3 regions of the Phascolarctobacterium sp. Marseille-Q4147 genome follow, and region 3 is predicted to be linked to each of the others. Evidence: riboswitches for the same ligand, from Rfam matches in the RefSeq annotation. Region 3 holds a riboswitch; each other region holds the start of a gene.

Region 1 (7,485 bases), 1.2 Mb from region 3:
TTTTTAGGAGGAATAACCATGAAAACCTTAGAAGGAAAACTCACCGCCAAAAACATGAAAATCGCCATCGTCGTAGCCCGCTTCAACGAATTCATCACCAGCAAACTCCTCAGCGGCTGCATCGACTGCCTGATCCGCCACGAAGCAGCTGACGAAGACCTCACCGTAGCCTGGGTACCGGGCGCCTTCGAAATCCCCATGGCAGCAAAAAAACTCGCAGAAAGCGGCAAATACGACGCAGTAATCTGCTTAGGCGCTGTAATCCGCGGCGCAACCCCGCACTTTGACTACGTATGCGCCGAAGCCTCCAAAGGCATCGCTCAGGTAAGCATGCAAACCGGTGTGCCCGTAGCCTTCGGCGTACTCACCACCGAAAACATCCAGCAGGCTGTAGAACGTGCAGGCACCAAGGCCGGCAACAAGGGCGTAGACTGCGCAATGACCGCAATGGAAATGGTAAATCTCTTCAAAGAAATGTAACATTTTCACCGCTTGCCTTTTTGACTATTATGATTTATAATTGACATTGTGGAAGAGCTGATAACAGGCTGTTCCCCATGCATGAAATTTGCAAGCCCGCTAGCAGTAGTTTAGTGGGCTTGTTTTATTAAGCAAGTAAAATTTTTGCCGTAAGGCAGGATTGTGAGGCAGATATTATGGAAGATGTTTTGACAAAGGCTACGGCCGACGGTGTACGTATTTATGCATTATGCACCACTAATCTGGTACAGGAGGCAGCTAAAAAGCACGGTTGCTCCCATCTGGCAAGCGCTGCTCTGGGACGTGCGATGAACGGCGCGCTGCTGCTGGCCGCAACCATGAAGGATAATGAGCGCATCAGCCTGCGTCTGAAGGGCGACGGTCCTCTGGGCGAGGTAGTAGCAGATGCCGAAGGCAGCACAGTGCGCGGTTATGTAGAAAACCCCGATGCATTTTTGCCCCTGAAAAACGGCAAGCTGGATGTCGGCGGCGGCATCGGCGCGGGCAATATTATCGTAACACGTTATCTGCAGAATGCAGAGCCCTTCACCGGCTACTGCGAGCTGCAGGACGGCGAAATCGCCAGCGACCTGACCAAATACCTCTATGTATCCGAACAGACACCGACAAGCGTTGCTCTGGGCGTACTGGTTGACAAGGACGGCAACGTAACCGCATCCGGCGGCTTCTTCATTCAGGCTATGCCCGGCTGCACCGATGAGGTTCTGGAAAAGCTGGAAAACAACGTTAACCTGACTCCGTATGTAACCCAGCTGCTGGAAATCGGTTATACTCCGCAAAAGATGATTGAAATTCTCGGCCGCGGTCTGGATGTTGACATTAAAGAAACCATTCCTCTGAGCTTCAAATGCCGCTGCAGCCGTGAGCGCATTCTGGCGGCTCTGGGCAGCCTTGATGTAAAATCTCTGGAGGAGCTGGCGCAGGATAAAACTACGGAAGCACACTGCGAATTCTGCAACAGCACCTATGAATATACTCAGGATGAAATCAAGCACCTGTTGGAAGAAAAGGAAAAGCAGGCACAGCTGGAGGCTGCTAAACAAAACGTCAAATAACAAAACTTTTCTTGACAAAAGAAACTTTTGTTTGTATAATAAAAGCAGTGAATCGATTAAATTTAAATTTATATATTAGGAGGCAGGCAGATGGACGCAGATAAAAAGAAAGCCTTAGACATGGCGATGCACCAGATTGAAAAGGATTTTGGTAAGGGCAGCATTATGATGCTGGGCGAAGCAAGTGCCAAAATGAATATAGAGGTTATCCCTACAGGCGCTTTATCCCTGGATATTGCTCTTGGTGTCGGCGGTATTCCGCGCGGACGCGTTATTGAGATTTACGGTCCCGAGTCTTCCGGTAAAACTACCGTTGCTTTGCATATGATTGCCGAAGCTCAGAAGATGGGCGGCTATGCGGCATTTATCGATGCGGAGCATGCACTGGATCCGGAATATGCCCGTCATCTGGGTGTAGATATTGACGATCTGCTGATTTCTCAGCCGGATAACGGCGAACAGGCTTTGGAAATTGCTGACGCACTGGTACGCAGCGGCGCTATCGATATTATCGTTATCGACTCCGTTGCAGCATTGGTTCCGCGTGCGGAAATCGAAGGCGAAATGGGTGATTCCCACGTAGGCCTGCAGGCACGTCTGATGAGCCAGGCTCTGCGTAAGCTGACAGGTCTGATTTCCAAATCCAAATGTGCTACTATTTTCATCAACCAGATTCGTGAAAAGGTCGGCGTTATGTTCGGTAATCCGGAAACCACTACCGGTGGACGCGCACTGAAATTCTACTCTACCGTTCGTATGGATGTACGTCGTATCGACACTCTGAAGAACGGCAATGATGTTATCGGCAGCCGTACCCGCGTGAAGGTTGTCAAGAACAAGGTAGCACCTCCGTTCAGACAGGCTGAGTTCGATATTATGTATGGCAAGGGCATTTCTCATGAGGGTTGCCTTGTTGATTTGGGCGCAGACCTTGATATTATCAACAAGAGCGGTGCCTGGTATTCCTACGGTGATATCCGTTTAGGTCAGGGCAAGGAAAAGGTTAAAGACTTTTTGCGTGAGAATCCGGAAATTGCCCAAGAAATCGAAGCTAAAATCCGCGCAGTGACGATTGCCAAGAGCGATAATAAGGAAGCAGCTGAGGAGCCGTTGCAGGATGTGGAGTCGATCTTTAAGGAATAAGAAAAAGGAAGAAGGCTTTACCGGCGCGCAGCAGGTTTATGACTGCGCGCTGGATTTATTGTCTTACCGTGATTACAGTCATAAGGATATGGTGGAGCGCTTGCAGCGCAAGGGCGCAACTAAGGCACAGGCGCTGGAGGCGGTGGCCAAGCTGGAGGATTACGGTCTGCTGAACGAGGAGCGTTACGCCCAAAGGGTGTACGAAGCATGGCTTGCAAAACGCTATTACGGCAGACAGCATCTGCAGCTGGAGCTGATCAAGCGCGGCATACGCGCGGACGTGGCAGCGGAAATTATGGAACGCTTTACGCCTGACATTGAAGAAGTGCAGGCGGAGAATGCGGCGCAGCTTTTCGTGCAGCGCAATCAGCGTAAGCTAACAGCAGAAACAGATAACAAAAAAATATATGCGGCTGCGGGACGCTTTATGGCGGCTCGCGGCTTTTCAGCAAGATATGTGCACATTATATTGGGTAAATTGCATTTTTCAGACAATATGTAGCGGTTAAACTTGACAATTTTGTTAAATATAATCTATAATGTAGTTATCCAATCGTGTTAATATCAACGATTTTCACGAGGCGACGCGTAAAGCGGTTGCCTTATTTTTTGCCCTATTTCAGAATAGATAATACATATTTTATTATAGATTCAACGGAATAAGGACATCTATAGCAGACGCAAACAGGCGCCTGCTGTTACTATGCAAAAAAATCTTGGAAAAATCTACATTTAGGAGGTGAGGACGATTTTAGAAATTATCGGTACAGCTGTTGTAGTTGGTCTGGCCGGCGGTGCAGTAGGTTATCTGGTTCGCAAAAATGTTGCCGAAGGTAAAATTGCTACTGCAGAAGAGCAGGCTATCCGTATTGTACAGGATGCGGAGCAGACCGGCGAAGCAAAACGCAAAGAAATCATGATGGAGGCTAAAGAAGAAATCCATCGTCTGCGTTCCGAAATGGAGCGTGAAAATAAAGACAGACGTAACGACCTGCAGCGTCAGGAGCGTCGTCTGCTGCAAAAAGAAGAAAATCTGGACCGTAAAATCGAATCCTTCGAACGCAAAGAAGAAAAGCTAGCTTCTAAGGAACAGCGTCTGAACGCTGCTCAGGAGAAGGCTGATGCTATGTTGGAAAAACGTCAGGTTGAACTGGAGCGTATTTCCGGACTGACCAGTGACGAAGCAAAGCAAGAGCTGCTGCAATCCCTCGAGGAGGAGGTTAAGCATGAATCTGCTATGATGGTTAAGGATCTGGAGCAACAGGCTAAGGATGAGGCTGACCGCAAGGCAAGAGAAATTATCTCTCTGGCAATTCAGCGTTGTGCAGCAGACCATGTAGCGGAAACCACCGTTTCCGTAGTAGGCCTGCCTAACGATGAAATGAAGGGCCGCATTATCGGTCGTGAAGGCCGTAACATCCGCACTCTGGAAACCCTTACCGGCATCGATCTGATTATCGATGATACTCCGGAGGCTGTTATTATTTCCGGTTTCGATCCGGTACGCCGTGAGGTTGCCCGTATCGCCCTGGAAAAATTGATTAATGACGGCCGTATTCATCCGTCCCGCATTGAGGAAATGGTTGAAAAGGCACAAAAAGAGGTTGAGCAGAAGATTAAGGAAGCCGGCGAACAGGCTACCTTTGCTGTCGGTGTGCATGGCCTGCATCCCGAACTGATTAAGCTGCTGGGCCGCCTGAAATATCGTACCAGCTACGGTCAGAATGTCCTGAACCATTCTGTTGAGGTTGCTAACCTGGCAGGTGTAATGGCTTCTGAGCTCGGTGTTGACGTTGTTCTGGCTAAACGTGCCGGCCTGCTGCATGATATCGGCAAGGCTATTGACCATGAAATGGAAGGCTCTCACGTTGAAATCGGCGGCGAAATTGCCAAGAAGTTCCGTGAGTCCGACCTGATTGTCAATGCTATTCTGGCGCATCATGGTGACTGCGAGCCTAAGAGTGTTGAAGCTGTTCTGGTATCTGCCGCTGACGCAGTATCTGCTGCCCGTCCGGGTGCAAGACGCGAAACTCTGGAAAGCTACCTGAAGCGCTTAACTCGATTGGAAGAAATTTCTGAGTCCTTTGAGGGCGTTGAAAAATGCTATGCCGTACAGGCTGGCCGCGAAATCCGCATTATGGTTAAGCCGGATGTTATCGATGATGCTTCCGCTGTGCTTCTGGCACGCGATATCTCCAAGAAGATTGAAGCTGAAATGGAATATCCCGGTCAAATCAAGGTTGTTATCATCCGTGAAACCCGTGCTGTTGATTACGCAAAATAACGAGATTCCTGAAAGAGCTGCTTAGGCAGCTCTTTTTTTGCGCCTTAGCAGGATTATAGGAATTGCTGTCGAATATATATACTTGGAATTTTTTTGACAGGTGCGCTGGTTGAGACCGGTGCTGAAAAGGGAATGCCGGTGAGAATCCGGAGCAGTCCCGCTACTGTAAGCGGAGCCCAGGCAATTATGTCACTGACGCAAGTTGGGAAGGCGCTGAGGGCGATGAAGCTAAGCCAGGAGACCTGCCTGTTACGAAGCTTGGAGCCTACGGGAGATAGGCTGGCTTTGGTATGCGTAAATATAGAATTTTTGGCTGCAGCTGCATTTTGTGAATCTCCCGCAAGGGAGCTTTTTTCATATATGCTTAAAATGAAAAGCATGCAGCTTACAAAAACGAAGGGAGGTTGAAATATGCCTGGAAAAATTATTATGGTTACCGGCGGAGCCCGCAGCGGCAAAAGCGAATTTGCAGAACGCTATGTATTGCATTATTCTCCCAAATGCGATTACGTTGCTACAGCAGAAATCTTGGATGAGGAAATGGCGGAGCGCGTGCGTCTGCACCGTCAGCGTCGTGATGCGCGTTGGATTAATCACGAAGCGCCTTATCATGCCGAGCGCACGCTTGAAGCGCTGTCAGCGGAAACAGGAGCGGTTCTGTTTGACTGCCTGACTGTTTATATGTGTAACCTGCTTTACGGCAAGGATGCGCCGGAGGGTGAATTCCTGGAGCGTTGTCAGGTAGTATTTGACGAAATTGACAAGGTGCTGGCAGCAGCACGAAATTGCGGTAAAATCGTTGTCTTTGTTACGAACGAGGTGGGCAGCGGCATTGTGCCGGATAATCAGATGGCGCGTGAATACCGTGACCTTGCCGGTTGGGTTAACCAACGCGTGGCAGATGCGGCTGATCATGTGTATTATTGTGTGGCAGGTCAGGCCGTAGACGTAAAAAAATTGGCTTTTAAATTTGAGGATGAAGGAGAATAACGACTGATATGGAGAAAATCATAATACCTGCTCTGGATGAAGAACGTATGCAAGAAGTGCGGGCAGGCTACGCTAAGATAGACAAGCCGGCAGCCAACTTGGGCAAGCTGGAGGATATGGTTGTAGGCCTTGCAGGCATGATTGGCAAGGATTTACCGGATAAATTAAAGACGGCGATGGTTCTGATGTGCGGTGACCACGGTATTGCGAAATACGGCGTCAGCGCTTATCCGCAGGAGGTTACGCGCCAGATGATTAACGGTTATATGCGCGGCACCGCCGGTGCTACCGTGCTGGCTCGTCATGCGCACGCCGATGTTTTCGTCTGCGATGTAGGCACTGCCTTTGATTTGAGCGATTTGCCCAAGGTTTATCAGAAAAAGGTAGCCTGGGGAACCAATGACTTCACCCAGGGACCGGCGATGACGCGCGAGCAGGCCGAAAAGGCTATTGCCGTTGGCATCGAGATGGCTGATATGTGCATCGACCAAGGCTATAATATGCTTTATACAGGCGAAATGGGCATCGGCAATACAACCTCTACCTCTGCTATTGCCAGCGCCTTTTTAGGCTTGGACCCGCAGCTGACTGTCGGCCGTGGCAGCGGTATTAATGACGAACGCATGAAGATTAAACGTCAGGTTGTTATCGACGGCCTGGCAAAAAATATGCCGCAGCAGGGCGATGCAATGGATATTCTCTGCAAGGTCGGCGGCTATGATCATGCAGGTCTGGCCGGTGTAATTATCGGCGCAGCCCGTCGCCGCGTACCGACAATGGTTGACGGTGTTAATGCTACGGCTGCAGCACTGCTGGCCTACGGCCTCTATCCGCAGTGCCGCGATTATATGCTCTGCTCGCATCTGAGCAGCGATATTTCTCATAAGAAAATGCTGGAGCTGCTGCAGCTTTCGCCGATTGTGGATGCCGGTATGCGCCTGGGCGAGGGCACCGGTGCTTCTCTGGCTATTGTTGTGCTGCAGGCAGCGATGGACGTGTATAATCATTTAAGCAGGTGATGTGATGCGTGATTTTGTAACTTGTCTGGAATTTTTGACCAGAATCCGCTTTTCCAACCGCACGGACTGGCATGATGACGATTTCAGCCGCAGCGTGCCGTACTTCCCTTTGGTCGGTCTGGTAATGGGCGTTTTTATGGGTGCGGTAAATTACGGACTGTATTATCTGCACACCCCTGATTTAATGCGTGCGGTGATGCTGGTGCTGGCGGAGCTGATTATTATCGGCGCGCTGATGTATGACGGCTTTATGGATACCTCCGACGGTGTTTTCAGCGCCCGTGACCGTGAGCGTATGCTGGAAATCATGAAGGACAGCCACGTAGGTTCCAACGCCGTTATCGCGCTGGTCTGCCTCGTGCTGCTGAAGGTGGCTGCCTATACTACGCTGCCACCGGTAAAATTATCTTTTGCTCTGGTGGCTGTTTTTGTAGCAACGCGCACCTTTATGGTTACCTACATCGTCAACTACAAGTATGCACGCAAAACCGGT
Region 2 (7,485 bases), 460 kb from region 3:
GGTACGCAGGATAAGGCGCAAAAGGAAAATGAGCTGCTGGATAAGCAGGTTGCCGCCGTTACCGGCAAGCTGCCTAAGGAAAAGAAGCGTATCGTTATTATGCATGCAACAGCCAGCGCCGTTACTGTAGAAGGCTCGCACAGCATTGCCGGCTGTGTAAGTGATATCCTGGGCTTTGAAAATGTTGCTGCCGCAGCGCTCAAGGGAAAATCCAATAAAACTCCTTACAGCATGGAAACACTGGTAGAGCAGAACCCGGAAATTATCTTTATTACATCTATGGGCAAGCCTGAGGAAATTGAAAACCGTCTGCGTACCGACTTTAAAAATAACCCCGCATGGAACAGTCTGCCGGCTGTAAAAGCAGGCAGAGTATATGTGCTGCCGGAAAAACTGTTTTTGATTAACCCCGGCCTGCGCTATCCGGAGGCTGTAAAGTTTATGGCACAGCAGGTTTATCCGGAGGTCTTTACTAATGGAAAATAAGCAGTCTGTAGAGCAGACGGAGCATTTTGGTATCGGCCGTACTAAATGGCGTATTACTATTCTCGTGATATTTTTGTTCTTGGCAGTATTGGGCAGCTTTTTGAGCTTAACAAAAGGCTCCAGCATTATCAGCATCAAGGAGATTACCGATATTCTGCTTAATCCCGGTGATGATCCGCGCAGTCAGATTATCTGGAACATCCGTATGCCGCGCACCATCGTCGGTGCTTTGGTCGGCATTAACCTGTCGCTTTCCGGTGCGATTCTGCAGGCGATTATGCGTAATCCGCTGGCGGACCCGCATATTATCGGCATCAGCTCCGGCGCAGGCCTGGCAGGTGTTGTGATAATGATTCTGTTCCCGGCGATGGAATACCTGATTACGCCGGTTGCCTTCATCGGTGCGATGCTGGCTGCAGTCTGCATTTATATTCTGGCGTGGAAAAACGGCATCAAGCCGGTGCGTATTATTCTTGCCGGTGTTGCGGTATCTGCCTTTTTGGGTGCAGGCATCAGCGGACTGATGATTTTTTACAGTGACAGAGTGCACGGTGCTTTAATGTGGATGGTAGGCGGTCTTGCCGCACGCAGCTGGCCGCATGTAAATATTATTCTGCCATATGCTGTTATCGGTCTGATTCTGGCGCTTGCCAGTGCCGCTTATCTGAACATCCTGCAGCTGGGCGATGAGATGGCACGCGGCCTTGGCGTCAATGTTGAGGTAACGCGCATTATCCTTACGGCTATTGCGGCTTTGCTCGCAGCCAGTGCTGTCAGCGTTGTCGGACTGCTGGGCTTTGTCGGCCTTGTTGTGCCGCATGCGGCGCGACTGCTGATAGGCAGCGACTACCGCTTTCTGCTGCCTGCCTCCGCACTTTTGGGCATTGCCATTGTTACGCTCAGTGATACCTTTGCGCGTGTAATTTTTGCACCGATTGAACTGCCTGTTGGTATTATTATGGCCTTTTTGGGCGCGCCCTTCTTCTTATTCCTGTTAAGGAGGGAAATCTGATGACACAAAATAATGTAGCGCCCTTTAAAGCTGTTTTAGAGGCAACGCATATTGATATAGCAATTAACAAAAAAACAATCATCCATGATTTGTCGCTGGCAATTCCCGAGGGCAAGATTACTGCTATCATCGGCCCCAACGGCTGCGGTAAAAGTACGACACTGAAGGCGATTGCCCGCATCTTGCCGTGTGCCAAGGGCAGCATCAGCTTCCTGGGGAAGGATATCCATAGCCTGTCGCATCGCGAGTTTGCCCGCTGTCTGGCGATTTTGACGCAGTCACCGGTTGCGCCTACTGATTTGACGGTGCAGGATTTGGTTGAAATGGGACGCTTTCCGCATCGCAGCTTTTTAGGGCGCGGTGATAAGGACGATGCACAGCATGTTGCCTGGGCCTTGGAGCAGACCAATATGACGTCGATGAGCCACCGCCTTCTGCACACGCTGAGCGGCGGCGAGCGTCAGCGCGCCTGGATTGCGATGGCGCTGGCACAAAGACCGCAGGTACTGCTGCTTGACGAGCCTACGACCTATCTTGATATCTGTCACCAGCTGGAGGTTATGCAGCTGCTTGATAAGCTCAACAAGGAGCTGGGACTGACGGTTGTCATGGTTATCCATGATTTGAACCATGCCATTCAGTACGCTGATTATGTTGCCGTTATCAAGGCGGGACGCCTGGTAGTCAGCGGTGAGCCTAAAGAAATTGTTACGTCTAAACTTCTGGCGGACGTGTTCCGCGTGCAGGCGGATGAGTTTGCGTGCAGTAATGGGCTTCCGGCCCTCGTTCCTATTACAGTCTGTCGCTAAACCATTGTCTGCGTCATGGCATATTTTAAATATAAACTCCCGAAAGTATACGCACTTGCGGGAGTTTTTTATTTCTGCAGTACAGATGTGGAAAAAATTTCATAACTCTATTGCCAAAAAAGCTGATTGATGATATACTAATTATGCTATAAATAGTAGATGTTACTATTACGCAGCTTTCAACAGATAAAGAAAGCAAGACAATAAAAACTTAATATGCTTTGAGCAGAAGGAAAACCAGTGCGAATCTGGTACTGTACCGCAACTGTAATGTGAGCCTGGCAGCGCATATCCTCACAAGATGCTGTCCGACGATGAGCTTAGTCAGAGTGCCTATGCCCAAAAGTTTTTTCCGCAAGCTTGCGATGTACAGGTGAAAGGAAGGATGGTAAAACCATCTTTAGTATTCCAGTAGTGCTGCTTGCGTGAGCTAAATTAAGACTGCAGCGTTACCGCCGCAGTTTTTTTATGAAAAAAGAATTCCAAGCTATTTGCCGGTAGCACAGTTAGAGCAAACGCTAAGAGCGTGCAGTATGTAGCAAAGAAGGGTGAAAAATGACTAAGTATCTTATTAACTATTGTCCTATTGATTGGTATGAAGATGAATTGAAGCGTAAGGGGATGACCTTGGCCGGTTTAGTGCAGCAGCTGGGGGTTGACGGTATTGAACAGTTTGTTTACAGAGATCCGGAAGCATTCCCTGATTACAAGGAGCTGACTATTGGCGCACATTTGAATTATTGGCCGTATTGGATGGATTTTTGGCTGCGAAAGGCTAAACGCCTGCAGCAGCAGTTCCGCAGTATCCACGAACGCCAGACATATTTTAAGACAGCCATGAGCTGTGATGAATGGCTGGCTGTTATCCGCCGTAATATCTGCGCTGCCATTTCGCAGAAGCCGGAATATCTGGTGTGGCATGTGGCGGAGGCCGATACCAAAACAATCTTTACCTTTGATTTCCGTTACGATGACCGCGAGGTATTGGCTGCTTCGGCAGATGTTTTTAATGCTGTGGCGGATGAGATTCCTGCCAACGTTACGGTGCTGTTCGAAAATTTGTGGTGGCCCGGTCTGCGCCTGACGGATGCGCGCAAGGTGAAGTTTTTCTTTGAGCGCATTGAGCGCAAAAACGTCGGCATTATGCTTGATACCGGTCACCTGATGAATACAAATCCGCGTCTGCGCACGGAGGCGGAAGCAGCGGATTTTGTCTGCCGCACGGTGGACAAGCTCGGTCCGTATGCTGAGCTGATTAAGGGCGTGCATCTTTCCTGCTCGCTTTCCGGCAAGTATTTGCGCAGCTTTGAACGCAAGGTGCCGGCTAATTGTGATTCGGAGCTTATTTGGCGTCATATTGCGGCGATTGATCGGCATAAGCCTTTTACTACCACGGCAGCCAAACAGATTTTGCAGTGCGTTCAGCCGGAATATGTAAATCATGAGTTGGCATATGAAACTATCGAGGAAATGATTCCGCTGATGCAGCAGCAGCTTTCTGTTGCCAGATAAGCGGCGGCCTGAGTGCGTCAAGCTATAACGAAAAATATCATAAAAAATTAATCCCCTACATAAGCAGAGGCTTGTGCAGGGGATTTTTCGTTACAATGTTTATTTTTCAAAGGTGCCTTTGACAAGCGCTTCGCCCGCTGCTACCATGATTTGGCCTTTGGCGATTACTGTATCTACGTCATAGCTGTCGCTGTAAATAATCAGATCGGCGTCACTGTCGGCCTGCAGGCAGCCCTTTTGCGGATACAGACCGTTGGCCTGCGCCGGATTGCTGCTGACAACCTTTGCCACAACCTCCGTGGGAACGCCTGCAAGCAGAGCATCCTTAACTTCCTCCTGGAAGGAATCCGGCGAAACGGCAAGCTGCTTTTGGCTGCCGTCGGGAAGTGTTACGCTCATGCAGCCGTTGGCATCCGAGCTCATGGTTACTTTGTCCATCGGCACGCCTTCTTCATAAAGAATTTTGATGGCGTCACTGGGCTTGACGCAGGCGGGGAAGCCGTCCTGCTCCCTGATGCCGGAGGTGATATCTACATAACCGCCTAAGCGGGCAAATTCCTTGGCCTGTTCAAAAAGATGGAAGGCACGGTTGACGTGGGTGGGGATAAAATGGCGGGCGGGGATTTCCGTTTCGCGTACAATCGCCAGCAGGACATCCATGCCACGCTTGCCAACGCCCATGTGGAACTGCACAACACCGGCCTTGCCGGAAAGCATACCGCCCAGGCGAGCCTGCGTAAGCACCTTTTCCAGCTCCTCGCGAGTAGGCTGCGAGCTTCTGTGATCGGATAAGGCAACCTCGCCGATGCCAAGGCATTCGTTAATCAGGATGATGTCGCGGCGCACATCACCGGTCATGTTATGCAGGGGGATTTCGTAAGAGCCGGTGAGCATGTACGCGGTGATGCCTTCGTGCGTCAGGCCTCTGGCCTTCGCCAGCAGGCTTTCGTTGTGTCTGGAGGTGCCGTCTGTACCTAAAACGCCTACTACGGTAGTAATGCCAACCTTTGTCAGCTCGCTGAGGTTGATTTCCGGAGTACGGCTATAGGGACCGGATTCACCGCCGCCGCCGATAATATGCACGTGCTGGTCAACATAACCGGGGACTACCTTGCGCTTTTGGGCGTCAAGAATTTGGCAGTCTAAGCCTTGCGGTGCTGCAAGCTGTTGGCCTATTTTGGCGATTTTGTCGTTGATGATCAGGAGGTCGACAATTCCGAGGGGCTGCGGAGCGTATACGTCCGCGTTTTTAATGAGTAAGCATTTCATGTGAGGATTCTCCGTTTCTGAAAAATTATTTATGCTTTAATTATACACTGAATTGTTGAAAATGGTATATGAGGCAAGAAAGTTTTCGGGGTTTAATGGTATAATAGAGGTAGTAAATGGCTGAAACGCTTGCAGGAGCTTGATGAGGCATAAAAACATACCCTTTCTCCCCAAAATTCCCCCTCGCCCTACCCGAATTCACGCATTCGGGTGGGGCGCTTTGCTTATTTTCACGCTAAAATATAATCAGGAAAACAACTGCCCGTAACGCAGACGGCAGGAAGTGGAGGGATGGATATGCAAAAGAAATTATTCTTAAGCGCAGCGCTTGGACTGGCAATATTTGCCAACACTGCCTTTGCCGAAGTTAACACAGATTATTTGGCCAACGAGCTCAGGTCTTATCCCGGCTGGCCGCTGGAGGTATATTGCAACGCAACGGATGTTAATGTCAGAACACAGCCTAATACCGATTGTGATGTTATCACCATGCTGCAAAGGGGAGATAAATTTTATGTAAGCATGGTTGTAGATGTAGTAAACAGTGAATACAAATGGCTTCTTGGTACTACTGAAAAGGGCCATGTTGGTTTTATGGCAAGCAAATATCTTGATACAACCCCGAAAGCTGCCAGCGCAGCAGGACGCTTTAATGCTGCCCTGGAAGCCGATTGGATTATGGATCCGAAAATTTTTGCTTCGAACGCCTATTACCTGGGGCGTGTGGAAAAGAATACTGATGACACTATCTCCTATGCCGATAAAAAGATGCAGGTCGGACCGCGTCTGTTCTATATAGATTCAGCGAGAAACAAAGTGAATGAAGTGAAGGTTAATAAACTTCATGGCAGCATGGCAGGCTATGCTGTCGGTCAGCAGCTTGACACAGACAGGCAGATTGACCTGGACGGTTACCTGAAAATGAATGGCTGGGAGGATGATCCTATGGGTGTTGGTATATCGGATACGCATCATATGATCGGTTGGGTAAAATATGCATACAACGCAAGGGGGCAAAAATGCCTGCATAAGAGCTTTTATGTGAAGTTGGATTCTCGTGATGTGATAGCAGAAATTATTTACTGTGAGAGTGATGTTCATTTAGCGAACTGACGGATGAAGCAATTTGGGCTGCAACATCTTTTGACAGGAGGTGGCGTAATGAAGCGGAAGCTGTTTAAGAACATGTGCCTGGCAATGCTTCTGGCGGCGTTTGCCGGCTATGGCACAGAGCAAAATGCCGTATTACCGCAGATGGATTTGCCTAAGGCGGAGGCCGCTGCCAAAGCAGCGCCGGCCTATGAGCAGGAATATGCAAAGGTTGTAGACAGCGTTTATGAATTTATCGCTGAAGGTACGAGTGATAACCTGCCGGAGCAGGGAAGAACAGGCATCTGGGAGGTGCGGGATTTCGCCAAGCGGGAGGCGGCCCTGCAGCAGCTTGGCTATACGCTGCAGGATATCAGCGGCGACGGTGTTCCGGAGCTGCTTATCGGTTGGATTAGCCAAAAACGCGGCGCGGGGCATTACGGTAAGGAGATTTATGCGATTTACACCTTTGCGGACGGCAGAGTGAAATACGTTGCGGAGGGCTGGAGCCGTAGCAGTCTGCAGCTTATGGCAAATGACAATCTGGTGACACGAGGCGGCACCGGCATTTCGCATCAGGTGCTTGCTGTGGAGCATTTGCAGCCTGACGGCAACCTCGGATGCTATGAGCTTTATTTTACCTGGCCGAAGGATTACGGCCTTGGCGTTTACCGCAACATGAGCTGTAGAAGCGAAAAAGATGCTGCGCAGGAAACAGATATGACTGTGGAAGAGTTCAATGAAATGAGGTCTGAATACGCTAATAACAGTGTTGAAATTGAATATTTGCCGTTGAAGGACTTCAAAAAGCAGGGCTTTAAGGGTCTGATGAGGCAGTATCTTTCTGCAGGAAGGTGAATAGAAGCGCTGCTGCGCAGAGCCGAAAATAATTATGGCAGTCGGAATTTAACCGGCTGCCGTTTTTTTGAGGTGAAATAAGGCGAAATTTATAATATAATATACATAATTGTGACTGATATACGCTTATGCAGGCTATATATCAAAAATTTTTATGAGGTGATTTAATAATGAGCAATGAATTAACCGGACGTAATGTAGGAAAAACCTGTCGCGTACACTATAAAGGTACCTTTAATGACGGCAAGCAATTTGATTCTTCTTATGACCGTGGCGAGCCGTTGGAATTTGTTTGCGGCGCAGGCCAGATGATCAAAGGCTTTGATGCAGCTGTTGCAGACCTGGAGGTCGGCGCTGAGGTTGACATCCATCTGCTGCCGGCAGAAGCATATGGCGAGGCTGACCCGAAGGCTATCTTCACCATGCCGATTGCCCAACTGCCGGGTTCCG
Region 3 (7,485 bases):
GCTCTCAGCCAGACACGGGGCAGGCAAGCCTGCTTCATCTCTCGTTATCAGCGGCTCCCATACGCCGAGTATCTTACTGCAATAATAGGCATCCTTATTACCGGGAGCAAGATGCCTGTAGGCAGCCAAGGTAACAATATTTTTGTTTTTATTATCTATGTGATTTTGCGATTCTTCCTGCTTGGCACAGCCGACACACAGTAAAAGCAACAGCAGCAGAAAAAAGCTCAATATTTTTCTCATATTCGCATACCATTATACATCTTGTTTATATAGAATAAAAGAGGGCAGAAAAACCGCCCTCTTTAAATTTTATTTTATTACAGACTAAATTCAGCAGACAAGAAGAAGGTTCTCGGAGTAGACAGGTAAACCTGATCACCGCGAGCAACAGTCCAATAATCCTTATCAAACAAATTGTAGCACATTGCACTGAATTTTACAGGAACGCTGTTCAGCTTAGTATTATAGGTTACACCTAAATCATAAACCATGTAAGCCGGTGCTTCCAGATGCTTGCTGTCTTTGGTAACAGTGCTGGAATTATAGTTTACAGTGTAGAACGGAGTGGTGCCGGTATAGGTTGCACGGCCGATTACGCTAAAGCTATCGTCTGCTTTATATTCCAAAGCTGCAGATGCACTCCATGCGCCCTGACCGGATTCGCGTACACCGTTTTTGTACTCATTGCCTTTACCCATGTTTTTATATTTAGCATCCAGATAAGCAAGGCCAACCATACCATACCATTTATCTGCTAATTTACCGTTAACAGATAATTCAAGACCTTTGTGGTTAACTTTACCATCTTGTACAAGGAAAGGTTTAGCGTAGCCTGCTACATCCTTGCTTACATTATTGGCTTGGTCAATATCAAAGTATGCCAAGGTATACATAGCACCTTTATTTTGATATTTCACACCAACCTCATTTTGTTTAACCTTGGTCGGCGGTAATACTTCACCGGAATTCTGGTAGCTGGTGCCGGCACTTGCACCGATATCAAAGTTCTCTGCATGGTTGCCATAGAACATTACATGCTCATCAGGTGCATAGCTCAAGGAATAAGTCGGGCAGGTTGCATCGGATTTAATTTCTTTACCCCAGGATTTGCTGGTTGCATTCCAGGATTTTGCCGTAGCAGCATGTTTGTGAATGCCAATCATAGCATCCCATTTGCCGAAGCTGATGCTATCCAGCAAGGAAACACCCCAAATAGAAGTTTTGTTGTTAGGTCTTGTAGTATAACCAATATATCTTGCATCAACATCCTGGAAGGAAGTTCCTGTGAAAATGTTGGAGCCGCCAACCAAAGTTGTACCGGGTACAGTTGTAGAACCGTTACGGTTTCTCCATGCCTTATCAGCAGACAGCATTACCTCATGCTTCAGCGCACCGGTTTCGAATTTATTCTTAGTGCCTAATTGAGCATAGTAAGAGCGTTGCGGAGTTGCACTGTTGGTCTGCAGGAAGTCATAATTACCTGCATCGTCCTTAATCCAATAGGAGCTCATATTCGGAGATACGTTTTGATTCAGCTTTTGTCTGCTGTAGCCAAAGTTAGCAAACAAAGTCCAATTATCATTCATGTATTGCTCATGATTCAAAGTTGCAAACCAGCCATAGCCTGCCTTCCAGGTACCTGCAGCAGCATAGTTTTTACCTCCGTCCGGAGCACTCGGAAGATGAGTTACACCGGGAATGGTTTGTTTAATGCTGTTACCGTTAGCATCCTTTACATTTGCTGTTCCGGGATTTGCCAATTTAAACCAGCGAATACCATTGTAAATATCCAGATCTCTATAGTTAGCAAAGAAATTAGTGCTGCTGTGTTTATCTTTATGGTCAACATTTACAGCAATGCCCTTTGCCTTCATATCTGCATCATTAACGGCTGTTTCACCATTCAGCAGCTCTGTATTCAGGCGCACGCCCCATTCACGTTTTTGGCCGAGACGTTGGCTGATATCCAGATATTCACCAAAGGAGCCTTTGCCGGAGAAGGTTTGTTTATACTTAACAAAGTCAGTATCACCGGCACGTTTTGTTCTGGCATTGATAATACCACCTGCAGTATTGGATTCATATTGAACACCGCTGGCACCTAACATAGAGTTAGGACCGGAAACAACATCAATGCCCTCCATAGCAAACATCGGAAGATTGAACTGAGTCATAACACCGTGTACACCATTTACGTACATAGCAGTACCATTGGTACGGAAGCCACGCACAGAAAAGTCACCGTGCAGAACACTGCCTGACGCTCTCACAGACGGAATGCCAACCAAAGCCTTATCCAAAGGCTCATTAGGTCCGAGGAATAAATCCATAGTCTTTTGCGCTACATTGGTTACGCTAAAAGGAGTTTTCATAACATCCTTTTCACCCAGCAGGCCGACAGAACCTTTAGCGTTAACCATTTCACCAGGCATTTGGTTGCGAGAACCTTCAACAACAACCTCATCCAGATTGCCATGAGCAACATCTTCTGCACTTGCGCTCATTACAAAGCCTACGCTGGCAATAGCGCACAGCACTGACATAACCAGTGCTTTTTTGTTTTTCAACATACTCAAACACCTCATTAAAAAATATATTTTTCAACCTTTGCCACCGAGCTGTCCGAGTTTCGCGTGCGGCTCCGGTTAAAAGCATGTTTTATTGTGGGCGTTCCGTATTCCGGCAAGAAAAAACGCCCTTCTGCACAATGACAGAAAAGCGCACTTGTACTTTACCATTCTCCTGTCACTCGCAGCATACTTTGGTCTTTTCTTTCTCAGGCAATTCTTCTGGCTCAGTTTCCTCGCAATCCTCGCCTTCCCGGTTTCCCAGTGACATCCTTTAGGCTTGCTCCACTTTACAGCTGCGTGACAGCGCAGGCTTCGCACCCGCTTACTTATTAAGTCTTTCGACACCCGATAGGTCTATAATATTCATTTGTTCATTATTGCAATCTACTTTTTCACGCAGAATTATAGCATAACGCACATACTACGTCAAGTAACATGAAATTGCATTAGCAATCAACAACAATTGATATATATCGCTGTTATGTTAGAACAGTTTACATATTATCATTACCTATAATATTAGTTTAATTAGTTTGCCAAAGTAAGTATATAGAATATTTTACTACTCTAAAAATAAATAACTCTGAGAAGTCAAAGTAAAACTTCGGTTTCTCAGAGTTTTTATGATTTTTCTATCCTACACACCTAAACCAACTCATCTAAGGAAACTAACTTTATTCCCTGTTCTGCCGCATAAGCAACCGCTTGCTCTGTATAACCGGCTTTTGAGAAGAAATAATAATATAAGCTTTTATCCTGCGCTACTTTTTTTGCTAAGAAATGCTTAAGATCCTTTACATCCACCGGTCTGTGCTTATATTTACACTCGCCCAAAAGTATTTGCGTTTGCCTGTAATCAACTGCCATAATATCTATCTCATCAGTCTTGTTCCACCAGCGACCAATCTTGGTAAAATAAAACGGTAAACTATGTTTTCTGTTCTGCTTACGTAAATATTGCTGACAAACATCTTCGAATACATATGATGTAAAACGCTCCAGCTCAGGCTTGACAACATATTGATAAATTCCTTCTGCATCGCCTGATTCCAGCTCAGATAAATTCGGGAAAACAAAGGCATACCAAAAACCGAAGAAATTGTCGGTAACCTTATATAAGCCTCTCTGTGTATTAGCTTGCTCCTTAATATTGGCATCCACAGAAAACTCTCTGCACAAAATTCCCAATTCCAAAAGATTTTTCAAATATACACTCAGCTTGCTTTTATCAATCTGCGTTTTTTGATAAATATCATTTAATTGGGTATTGCCTAACGCAACTGCTTCAATTACTGCATTATAAACGCTCGTCTCGCGCAGTTCCTGACGCATAAGAAACTCCACTTCACTGTAAAGCACACTGCCTCTGCTTAAAATACTACGCACAATATTTTCATCGAGAGAGTATTTATCGGAAAACTGCTTTAAATAATGCGGAATACCACCCAAAATTGCATAGGCAGTAATCTTATCCTCAATGCTGTAATTAGGAAAAAACTGTTGAGCAGAATAAAAATCCATTGCCTGCATTTTTAAAATTCCCGTAGCACGTCCATAAAGCGGATTTTTCTCTGCTAAAACTTCTTTTTCTATAAATGACATTGCACTGCCACACAAAATCAGCATTACGTTAGACTGCTTTAAAACCTCATCCCACAGCTTTTGCAAAATAGAAGGAATAGCATTATTCCCCTTAACCATATAGGGGAATTCATCAATAACTACAACTATTTTTTTATCTTTTGCCAGCTCCGTTATACTGAGCAAGGCCTGCTCCCAATCACTAAAGCGTGTAATATATTTTGCCGCCTGCTGATTCTTTTCCAATAATCGCTTACTAAACGCTTCAAGCTGTTTTTCATCAATAATTTCTGTGCAAGTATAAAAAATGTGCTCTTTATCTTGACAAAATTGACGCAGCAGCTCTGTTTTGCCTACACGTCTTCTGCCGTAAAGCACTACAAGCTGACCATCCGCACTGTTATATCGGTCCTCTAAAAATTTCAGTTCTTCCTCACGGCCAATAAACATCTTACTCACCTCATTTATCTAATCGTGATTTGTATAATCTGGATTAGATAAATTATATACCATTATAAGGAAGTCTGCAAGAGATAGGCAGTTGAAAGAGAAAAAATAAAGGTATGCTTTGAATTCTCAAATTTCTTTATGTCTTTTCCATTAATTTCTACATAAAGAAATACCTCGCTTTTATTTTTCTGCTACCTTAAGTCAACATTGTTACATTCTAAACACTTTCAGCTAATTATCTCCCTTAACCTCTTGCATTTTACATATTGATAATATATACTATAAATTAACACAATTCAGCTTGTAACATTTTTCAAAACAAGCTGTGGCAGTTGCTGCTGCCAAAAAATTTTTATGATGAGTATTTTTAGGAGGCAATTCATGGAAGCAATTCAACAAACAATTATGTATTTTCACAAAGGCGGTCTCGTTATGTGGCCGCTGCTTTTCTGCTCAATCGCAGTAATTGCGATTGCTATTGAGCGTTTTCTGTTTTACAAGGCAGAAGACAGCGGTCAGCCCTTTGCCGCTAAGTATTGCGAACTTTTGCGAGCTGACGAAAGAGAAGAAGCTTTTCAATTAGCTGAAGCAACCACCGGCGAATGCGCTAAAATCGTTGCTGATGCTGCAAAAATCACCGACGGCAGAGAACAGCAAAAAGCATTTTTGGAAAGCCAGGCAGGTATTTTCATTGCTAAACTGAAAAACAAACTGGACTACCTTGCTATTATCGTTACTATGTCCCCGCTGCTGGGCCTGCTCGGTACCATCGTTGGTATGATCGGCGCCTTCAGTATCTTCAATCTGGAATCCGGCGCTCCTATCGCTATTACCGGCGGTATCGGCGAAGCACTTATCGCTACCGCTACCGGTCTTTGCGTAGCTATTCTTTCCTTGTGCGCACACTCTTATTTTGCTCATCGTATGGATAATATGATTACCGACATGGAGCAATGCTTCAGTGCTCTTCTCGAAGCAGAAACAAGGAGTGGTAAATAATGCAGCTGCGCAATGTACGTGATAGAAAAACACCGGAGCTTATTATTATCCCTATGATCGATATCATGTTCTTCCTGCTGGTATTCTTCATGCTCAGCACAATGTACATGATCGACCTGAAAACCATTCCCGTAAAACTGCCGCAGGCAGCACATGCTGCTACTGATACAACGACAACCTTCGCTGTATCCCTGAAAAATGACGGCTCTCTTTATCTTGGCGATGCGCCGACAGATATCCAATCTTTAATAACCCAATCCTCAATCGAGCAAAAAAATAATCCTCGTTTTGCTATTGTTATCAGAGCTGACAAGGATGTTGATTACGGTCGTGTTATTGAACTTATTGATAAACTTAAAGGCGCAGGTATTACCCGCTTTGGTTTGGCAACGGATGGAGCTGGTAAATAATGAATTCTGGTCAACGCAGTAGAATCGGTTTTATCGGTTCTATCGTAACACATATTTTTATCTTACTTTTCGTAAGCTTCGTCGGACTGTTTAATTTATCGCATCCGCCTGCTAACGATATCGTAGAGGTATCACTGTTCGGCGGCGGCGGCGGTGGCGGCAATGATGCCGATATCGAAGACAGTAATGCAAACGACGAAGAAAACTCTACTGAAGAGGAGGTACAGGAAGAGCCTACACCGGATCCGGATGCTATCTGGAAAAACGATGACAACAAGCCTCAACCTGTACATAAAAAATCTGCTGTAAAAAAAGTTGCCCGTAAGGGCAGCGGCACCGGTCAGGGAAGCGGCCACGGCAGCGGTGTCGGCCCCGGCACAGGCTCCGGCAGTGGCGGCGGTAACGGCAGCGGCCACGGCACAGGCAATGGCAGCGGTTACGGTTCCGGCAATGGTAACGGCGCTGTAGCTGTTATGCCGCGTATTATCCGCAAGATTGACCCTGTATATCCTGCTGCAGAACGCAATGCAGGCATCACCGGTTCAGGCGTTGTACGCCTTCTGGTCAATACCAACGGTACTGTTGATGAGGTTACCCTCGTAAGCTCCAGCGGTAATGCTAACCTCGACCAGGCAGGTATCAATGCCGCTTATAAATGGCGCTTCACCAGCGCTGTCGGTACTAACGGCCAAAAGGTTCGCTGCTATTTGCGCTTACCTTTCACCTTCAGACTGCGATAATTAAAACCTGTTAGCTGAAAAACTCAGCTAACAGGTTTTTTTGTGCTTCAAATATTAAATTTACTTTTCTTGATGACCTTCAGTCAGATAGGTCCAGCCGTTCTCCTGACGCACCTTGCCCTCTTTCATCAGATGGCCCAGAGCACGCTTGAAGGCAGCCTTGCTGATACCAAACTTCTGCTTGATAATCTCCAGCGGCGTAGAATCGCAGTAAGGCATGCTGCCATTGCGCTTCACCAGGAAATCATAGATATCCTGAGCATCCGCAACAAGTGCATTCTCCTTCTGCAGACGCATAGAAACGTTAATACGTCCATCCTCGCGCAGATAGGTTACACGGCAGGTAACCTCCTGGCCGAAGTCAAGTCTGCCACCAGGCACTTCACTGCGATGCAAGAAAGCAATAAAGCGTTGGTTTGTAAAGAGGAAGAAGCCTTCCGGCAGAATGTTGTAAATCGTACCGGTAACCTTATCACCGATTTTCAAGCCTTCTGCAGGCTTCGAAGCCTTCACCATATCTTCTTCTACGCGCATCGTCACAGCCTGACGGCCGCTCTTATCGCGATACAGTCTTACCCATACGAGCTGACCGGGGTTTACATGACCGCGCATCTGGCTATAGGGCAGGAACACACCACGCTCTGCGCCGATATCAACGAAGCCGCCGTCACGGGTAACGCTCAGCACACGTACATAGCCTAATTGGCCTTCACGCATCTTCGGCAGCTTCAT

What was found. A riboswitch is a leader RNA that binds a small molecule or an ion and turns the genes downstream of it on or off. The one in region 3 is predicted to bind cobalamin.
Region 1: linked by a shared signal. The riboswitch ahead of cobU (bifunctional adenosylcobinamide kinase/adenosylcobinamide-phosphate guanylyltransferase) and the one ahead of KAH19_RS06460 (TonB-dependent siderophore receptor) in region 3 are both predicted to bind cobalamin.
Region 2: linked by a shared signal. The riboswitch ahead of KAH19_RS08520 (TIM barrel protein) and the one ahead of KAH19_RS06460 (TonB-dependent siderophore receptor) in region 3 are both predicted to bind cobalamin.

Annotation. Positions count from the first base shown of each region.
Region 1 is NZ_CP072874.1:199,131-206,615, reverse strand. It holds gene ribE (6,7-dimethyl-8-ribityllumazine synthase) at 19-480, shown strand; gene hslO (Hsp33 family molecular chaperone HslO) at 657-1,556, shown strand; gene recA (recombinase RecA) at 1,647-2,699, shown strand; gene KAH19_RS00870 (regulatory protein RecX) at 2,674-3,201, shown strand; gene rny (ribonuclease Y) at 3,439-4,983, shown strand; cobalamin riboswitch at 5,065-5,248, shown strand; gene cobU (bifunctional adenosylcobinamide kinase/adenosylcobinamide-phosphate guanylyltransferase) at 5,395-5,973, shown strand; gene cobT (nicotinate-nucleotide--dimethylbenzimidazole phosphoribosyltransferase) at 5,982-6,992, shown strand; gene cobS (adenosylcobinamide-GDP ribazoletransferase) at 6,997-7,485, shown strand, end outside.
Region 2 is NZ_CP072874.1:1,826,300-1,833,784, forward strand. It holds gene KAH19_RS08505 (ABC transporter substrate-binding protein) at 1-486, shown strand, start outside; gene KAH19_RS08510 (iron ABC transporter permease) at 476-1,498, shown strand; gene KAH19_RS08515 (ABC transporter ATP-binding protein) at 1,498-2,307, shown strand; cobalamin riboswitch at 2,507-2,659, shown strand; gene KAH19_RS08520 (TIM barrel protein) at 2,863-3,819, shown strand; gene iadA (beta-aspartyl-peptidase) at 3,919-5,088, opposite strand; gene KAH19_RS08530 (SH3 domain-containing protein) at 5,386-6,201, shown strand; gene KAH19_RS08535 (hypothetical protein) at 6,250-7,035, shown strand; partial or broken gene KAH19_RS08540 (peptidylprolyl isomerase) at 7,218-7,485, shown strand, end outside.
Region 3 is NZ_CP072874.1:1,363,239-1,370,723, reverse strand. It holds gene KAH19_RS06465 (ABC transporter substrate-binding protein) at 1-231, opposite strand, end outside; gene KAH19_RS06460 (TonB-dependent siderophore receptor) at 321-2,573, opposite strand; cobalamin riboswitch at 2,765-2,937, opposite strand; gene KAH19_RS06455 (ATP-binding protein) at 3,219-4,604, opposite strand; gene KAH19_RS06450 (MotA/TolQ/ExbB proton channel family protein) at 4,986-5,603, shown strand; gene KAH19_RS06445 (biopolymer transporter ExbD) at 5,603-6,013, shown strand; gene KAH19_RS06440 (energy transducer TonB) at 6,013-6,753, shown strand; gene KAH19_RS06435 (S1 RNA-binding domain-containing protein) at 6,814-7,485, opposite strand, start outside.